DNA from 2 places in the Streptomyces sp. CC224B genome. Region 1 is predicted to be linked to the other one. Evidence: riboswitches for the same ligand, from Rfam matches in the RefSeq annotation. Region 1 holds a riboswitch; the other holds the start of a gene.
The links. Region 1 has a riboswitch for cyclic di-AMP ahead of QK440_RS22990 (transglycosylase family protein). Riboswitches for the same ligand answer to the same signal wherever they lie in the genome.
Positions count from the first base shown of each region.

Region 2: another riboswitch for cyclic di-AMP. It lies ahead of QK440_RS15925 (M23 family metallopeptidase); the one in region 1 lies ahead of QK440_RS22990 (transglycosylase family protein).

Region 1 covers NZ_JASCXL010000058.1:40,387-43,930, forward strand. The annotation lists gene eno (phosphopyruvate hydratase) at 1-508, opposite strand, end outside; gene QK440_RS22990 (transglycosylase family protein) at 788-1,555, opposite strand; cyclic di-AMP (ydaO/yuaA leader) riboswitch at 1,559-1,755, opposite strand; gene QK440_RS22995 (transglycosylase family protein) at 1,939-3,087, opposite strand; gene QK440_RS23000 (cytochrome P450) at 3,217-3,544, opposite strand, start outside.
Region 2 covers NZ_JASCXL010000033.1:56,232-59,775, forward strand. The annotation lists tRNA gene QK440_RS15915 (tRNA-Met) at 165-238, shown strand; gene QK440_RS15920 (PP2C family protein-serine/threonine phosphatase) at 593-1,705, shown strand; cyclic di-AMP (ydaO/yuaA leader) riboswitch at 1,937-2,130, shown strand; gene QK440_RS15925 (M23 family metallopeptidase) at 2,142-3,368, shown strand.

The DNA.
Region 1 (3,544 bases):
TCGGGGCGATCATGAACTCCTGGATGTCGACGTTGGAGTCCGCGTGGGACCCGCCGTTCAGGATGTTCATCATCGGCACCGGGAGCAGGTGCGCGTTCGGGCCGCCCAGGTAGCGGAAGAGCGGCAGGTCCGAGGCCTCGGAGGCGGCGTGGGCCACGGCGAGGGAGACGCCGAGGATGGCGTTGGCGCCGAGGGAGCCCTTGTTGTCGGTGGCGTCCAGGTCGAACATGGCCTGGTCGATCAGGCGCTGCTCGGTGGCGTCGTAGCCGACGAGCTCCGGGCCGATCTGCTCGATGACGGCGAGGACGGCCTTCTCGACGCCCTTGCCGCCGTAGCGGTTGGCGTCTCCGTCACGGAGTTCGATGGCCTCGAAGGCGCCGGTGGAGGCGCCGGACGGGACGGCCGCACGGCCGGTGGACCCGTCGTCGAGGCCGACCTCGACCTCGACCGTGGGGTTGCCTCGGGAGTCCAGGATTTCCCGGGCTACGACGACGTCGATGGACGGCACGAGCATCTCCTTCTGGGATGTGACGCGGGGTACGCGGGGGTACTGGGGCCGCGCTGGCCCCTGCGACACGAGCCTAACCGGCTCCAGGGCATCGGCCAGCCGACCGCCCGGCCCCCGGACAGAACCGGAGGCCCATAGTTCCCTCACGGAACAAACTACCGGACAAAAAGGTACCGCCCCGGTGCGACGGGGGTCGCGCACCGGGACGGCAGCCCGTGGGGACGGGGTGGTGGCCCCTCACCGGGGCCGGGGCGGCCGGTGGCCGCCCGGGGCTGGGCCTCAGCCGAGGTGGAGCTGCTGGCCCGGGTAGATGACGTCGGCGTCGTCGACGATGTCGTCGTTGAGCTGGTACAGCTTCTGCCAGCCGCCCTTGACGCCGCGCTCCTGAGCGATCTTGGAGAGGGTGTCGCCGGTCTCGACCTTGTACTCGCCGTCGCCCTTCTTCACGACCTTGCCGGTCGGGGTCTTGACGGTCTTCTTGGTCTCGACCTGCGGGGCGGCCTGCTGCGTCTGGTGCTGCGGCTGCGCCTGCGGCTTGGGCTGGGCCTGCTGCTGCGGCTGGACCTGCGGCTTGGCCTGCTGCTGCGGCTGCGCCTGCTGCTGGGGCCGCTGCTGCTGCGGCTGCTGCTGCTGGGAGCCGCCGGAGGAGCCGCCGCCGTTGTACGCGGCGCCGGACAGGCCCACGCCGCACTTCGGCCAGGCGCCCTTGCCCTGGCCCGCGAGGACCTTCTGGGCGACGGCGATCTGCTGGGACTTGCTGGCCTTGTCGGCGGTGGGCGCGTAGGCCGTGCCGCCGTAGGCCGCCCAGGTGGAGGCGGAGAACTGGAGGCCGCCGTAGTAGCCGTTGCCGGTGTTGATCGACCAGTTGCCGCCGGACTCGCACTGGGCGACGCGGTCCCACTCGGAGGCGGTGGCGGCGCCGGCGGTGCCCGCGGTCACCAGCGGTGCGGCGACGGCGGCGCCGGCCACACCGGCGACGGTGACGGCACGGGTGGCCTTGTCGAGCTTGGTGGCGCGGCGGTGCTTGCCCTTGCCGGAAAACAGCATGATTGATCCCCTCACCGACGCCTGCGAGGTGAGCTGTCGGGTTCGGGCGGGTGAGTGCCCGGTCCCTGCGGCCTAGCGCAGCGACTACACCCCTAGCCGTTTCCGTGCGTCCGGACCGCCGCGCTGCTGCGCGGCCGTCCAACGTCCGGGCCCGGCGCTTACCTTGGGTCCCCCGCTCCTGCCTTCGGCGCTTGACGCGACGACTGTTCCCGTCCGGCGGTTGGCAGGATTCGGCGTACCGACCGGCGGGGCCCGCTGTGGCGAGCGCTCACGACCGTAGGCAGGCGATCAGCCGAATTTCAAAGACGATCAGGGCTTCTGAGACCCATCTCTCACTTGCCCCTCACCATCTTCAAACCGGACATTCATCGCGAAGTGACCGCTCAACTGCCCTGGTCCGCGCCCGACTTCTCCTTGGTTCCGGCTTTCGTCTTCTCGTCCAGTTCAAGCCGCTGACCGGGGAGGATGAGGTCCGGGTCGGAGCCGACGGTCTTCTTGTTCTCCGCGTAGAGACTCGTCCAGCCGCCGTCAAGGCCGTGGTTGTCCGCGATGGCGGAGAGGTTGTCCCCCGAGCGGACCGTGTACGTCTGCGCGCCGGACCCGGCACCGGGCTTCTGCCGCGCCTCGCCGCGCGAGGCGTGCCGGCCCGCGCCGGCGTCCTCGCCGCCGGAGGGGAGGTCGTCCCCGGCGCGCTCGCCGCGGTGGCGGCCGGAGGAGCGGTCGGCGTCCTCGCCGCCGGGGGCGCCGGGCGCCTCGGAGCCGCCGGAGGAGCCATCGGCCGGGCCACCGGTCGAGCCACCGGAGGAGCCGGAAGCGTCCGTTCCGTCCGGCGAAGTGGCGTCGCCCCCGGCGGATTTGCCGTCGCCGCCCGTACGGTCGGCCGACCCCTCGGGTGCCGTCTTGTCGGAGTCGTCGGTTTTGCGGTGCTTGCCGCCGCCCGAGCGGTCCGATGTGTCCTGGTCGGGCGTTTCGCCCGCATCGTGATTCTTGTCTCGCGTGTCGCCGTCGGCACCGGACGGCTTGCCGTCGGCGTCGTCGGCGCCCTTGCCCTTGCCGCGGCCCGCGTCCGTGCCGGAGGCGCCGTCGTCGCCCGAGGAGCCGTCAGAACCCTTGGAGGGCGGGGCGGAGGGCAGGCCCGGGTCGACGTCGGCGGCCTCGCCGCCCTTGGTGAGGCCCGCGGCCGGGGCGCAGTTCGGCCAGGCGTCGGGGCCCTGGTCGCGGAGGACGTTCTCGGCGATGGCGATCTGCTGGGAGCGGCTGGCCTGGTCGGCGCTCGGTGCGTAGGACAGGCCGCCGTACTGCTCCCAGGTCTCCTGGGTGAGCTGGAGGCCGCCGTAGTAGCCGCTTCCCTTGGCGCTCCACGCGCCGCCGCTCTCGCAGTCCGCGACCTTGTCCCAGGTCTCGGCGTCGGCCGCGCTCGCGCTCGTGGCGCCGAGCAGCGGCAGGGCGATGGCGGAACCGGTGACGCCCACCGCGACGAGGATCGCCGGGGCCTGGCGGGGGCGGCGGTGACGGCCTTGGCCGGAGAGCATGCAGGTGCCTTTCGTGGACGACAGGACGGGCGCGGCACGGGTGCGCGGGGGCGCGGGTGCCGGGCCGTCGTGAAAGTAGCCGCAGTCGAACGTCAGTCACAAGTCGGTTCAGCGGAGATCACATAAAAGTCACATCGTTGACGGCCCGTCAGGACGAGTGACCCGCGGGGCCGGTGTGAAACGCACCGGCAGGGTCCGCAGGCCCCGCATGATGAGCCCGCCGCGCCACCGCAACTCCTCCGGCGCGGCGTCCAGTTGCAGGTCCGGCAGCCGTCGCAGCAGGGTGGCCAGCGCCGTCCGCCCCTCCAGCCGGGCGAGCGGCGCGCCGAGGCAGTAGTGGATGCCGTGGCCGTAGCCGAGGTGCTGGTTGTCCCGGCGGGCGAGGTCGAGGACGTCGGGCTCGGCGAAGCGCTCCGGGTCGCGGTCGGCGGCGGCGAGCACGACGAGCACGGGGTCG
Region 2 (3,544 bases), on a different contig from region 1:
GAGGGCACGCCTGACCAGGGCCTGACCAGGGCTTTTGTAGTGGCATCGGGTTCGGGCGCGGGGTGGCGGGGCCCTGGCGGGGTGCCTGCCGAGGGTCCTGGGGCGGCCCTCCGGCCATCAGTTCGCGTTCACGGCCCCTGATGGCGTACTGTTGGGTTCACCGACGCGGGGTGGAGCAGCTCGGTAGCTCGCTGGGCTCATAACCCAGAGGTCGCAGGTTCAAATCCTGTCCCCGCTACTGAAACCGAAGGCCCGGGATCCCAACGGATCCCGGGCCTTCGGCGTACCCAGGGGATTCCGGGTCTGGGGATTCCGGCCTTCGGCGTCCCACGCCCGCGCCTGCCCCGGGTCCCGTGTGCCCGCGCCGCCTCACGCCCCGTACGCCCGGCGCCCGCTCCGGGCGCCCCCCGCCCCGCCCACGCCGCGCGCCCCGCACCCCGCCCCCGCTTCACCCACTTGGCGCACGCCGACTCGCTCGCGGGCCGCCGGACGGGAAGCCTTGGGCCGATGCGGCGGGTCTGCGGTGGGAGTGGAACGGTGGTTGCTTCGGGTGGTGGGGGCCGGTGCGCCGGTGCCGGGCCGGAGGGGCGCCATGGGCGGTAAGGGCCGCAGACGGCTCCCCCGGGAGCGGGCCCTGACCCGGGCCCTGCCCCCGTTCCTCATCGTCGCCGGGATCCTCTTCGACGTGCTCACGCCGCCCGAGTTCACCGCGTCCCCGATCTTCGCGGCGGCCCCGCTGATCGCCGCGCCGTTCTTCTCGCTCGGCACCACCGCGGCGACCGCCGCCGTGTCCTGCGCCACCGTCCTTGCGCTGCGCACGGTGAACCACGCGGACGCGTACGTCGAGGTGGTCACGGAGTTCCTCACCATGCTGACCGTCGGCGCCCTCGCCGTCGTCATCAACCGCGTCGTCCGGCGCGGCAACGCCCGCCTCGCCTCCGCCCGCTCCATCGCCGAGGCCGCCCAGCGCGCCGTCCTGCCGCAGCCGGGGCCGCGCGTCGGGGGCCTCGACGTCGCCGCGCGCTACGAGGCCGCGCAGGCCGACGCGTTCATCGGCGGCGACCTGTACGCGGTGCAGGACACCCCGCACGGCGTCCGGCTCGTCGTCGGCGACGTACGGGGCAAGGGCATGGGCGCGGTGGCCGCCGTCGCCGTCGTCATCGGCGCCTTCCGGGAGGCGGCCGAGCAGGAGGCCACCCTGGAGGCCGTGGCGCAGCGCCTGGAGCGTGCGCTCGCGCGCGAGGGCACCCGGCGCGACGGACTCGACGCGTTCGAGGGGTTCACCACCGCGGTCCTCGCCGAGATCCCGCCCGGCCGGGGGATCGTCCGGCTCGTGAACCGCGGCCACCCCGAACCGCTGCTGCTGCGCGCCGACGGGCGGCTGTGCGTGCTCTCGCCCACGGAGCCCGCGCTTCCGCTCGGCATGGGCGAGCTGGGGAGCTGGCCCGACCGCGCGGACGAGACCGACTTCCCGCCCGGCTCGACGCTGCTGCTCTACACCGACGGGGTCAGCGAGGCCCGGGACGAGCACGGCGCCTTCTACGATCCCGCGCTGCGGCTCGGCGGCCGGATCTTCTCCGGCGCGGACGCCCCCGACGCGCTCGTCTCCACCCTCGTCGCCGAGGTCCTCGACCACACCGCCGACGGGGCCACCGACGACATGGCGCTCCTCGCCGTACGCCGTCCCGTCACGGCGGGTGACTGAACGGAACCCCAGCGCAGCCCAACTGACGCACCTTCGTCGACATGTGAAGATCCGTCCGGCTGCGCTGCGTCATGACGGCCGGTCAACTCGCCCGGATCAGCACGTAGATGTCCCGTTGTGTACGTGGCGTAAGCGTTAACGATCAGTCGGAACAGCTTGGACTACGGAGCCGCTGTCTATTAACGTTCGATAACGCAGCGCGGTCGTCCCAGCCGTCACACCCGACGGCTCCGCGCGCACGCGCCTAATCCCGCAAGGGAGCCGGGGAACCACCAACTTGGGGTGAATCGGACGCCCTTCGCGTGCGAGACGCCGTAGCGCCGTGACGTGGTCACGGGGTGCGTCCCGCACGTGAGGTACGGCCGTAGGAGACCTTCCTGCTCCGAACCCGTCAGCTAACCCGGTAGGCGAGAAGGAAGGAAAGGAGTGCGCCCCCGTGGCGTCCAACCGGCCTGCCCCAGAAGCGCTCATACCGCACGGCGACACCGCCGACCGAGCCGCCGGGGGTGACGACCCCGCGGGTCCCGCAGGTCACTCCGGCCATGCCGGTCACTCCGGTCCCTTCGACTTCTTCGGCCCCTCCCCCGACTCTGCTCCGTACGAGGACTCTTCCCCGTACGAGTCGTTCGATTCCTCGCCGTACGCCGCCCAGCGGCCCGAGGGCTCCTGGGAGGAGTGGAACCCCACCGCGGAGAGCGTCCGCCCCGTCCGCGGGCGGCACCGCATCCACAAGAAGGGCGGCGGCGGCCTCGCGCGCAGCTCCACCGTCCTCGGCGTCGGCGTGATCGCCGCCGTCGGCGCGGGCGGCATCGCCTCCGCGCAGGGCGGCAAGCCGCCCGTCTCCATCGCCATGCCCGACATGTCGGCGGTCGCGGACGCGCTGCCGGAGGCCGAGTCGCTGCCCGGCGTCGGCGCCCTGCTCGGCGGTGACAAGGCCGAGGCCGAGCCCGCCACCGCCGCGTCCACCGCCCCGCTCAGCTCCGCCGGCGTCACCACCGCCGACGCCGAGCAGGGCACCACGGACGCGGGCGAGGCCCTGCGCGCCCGCATCCTCCAGCAGGCCGAGAACCAGCGGCACCAGGCAGACGACGCCCAGCGGGCGCGGGCCCAGGCCGCCGCCGTCACGCAGGCCGCCGAGACCGCCGAGGCCAAGCGGGAGAAGGCGGAGGCCGCGGCCAGGGCGAAGGCCGCCGAGGAGAAGCGGAAGAAGGAGGCCGAGGCCCGCGAGAAGCGCGAGGCCGAGCGCCTGGCGAAGCTCGCCAAGAGCTACGCCCTGCCCACCTCCTCGTACACCCTGACCTCCCACTACGGCGACGCCGGCGCCATGTGGTCCTCCGGCCACCACACCGGCCTGGACTTCGCCGCCCCCACCGGCACCCCGCTCAAGGCCGTCCACACCGGCACCGTCAAGGAGGCGGGCTGGGCGGGCGCGTACGGCTACCGCACGGTCCTGGAGCTCGAGGACGGCACCGAGATCTGGTACTGCCACCAGTCCTCGCTCAGCGTCAGCGCGGGCCAGAAGGTCACCACGGGCGAGGTCATCGGCCGGGTCGGCGCCACCGGCAACGTCACGGGCCCGCACCTCCACCTGGAGGTCAAGACGGGCGCGGGCGCGACGATCGACCCCCTGGCGTGGCTCCAGGGCAAGGGCCTGAACCCGTAACACCCCCCGGCACAACCGCGGCACGGCGGAACACCGCGGCTCCTGGCGCGCGGCTCCACGACGCCGGCGGCCCTGGCGACGACCCCCCGACGCCAGGGCCGCCGGTCCTTCCCCGCCGCAGCCCCGGGGCCCGGCCCGCCGCCGGAATTCCGAAATCCGTACGGGCGTTGACGCCT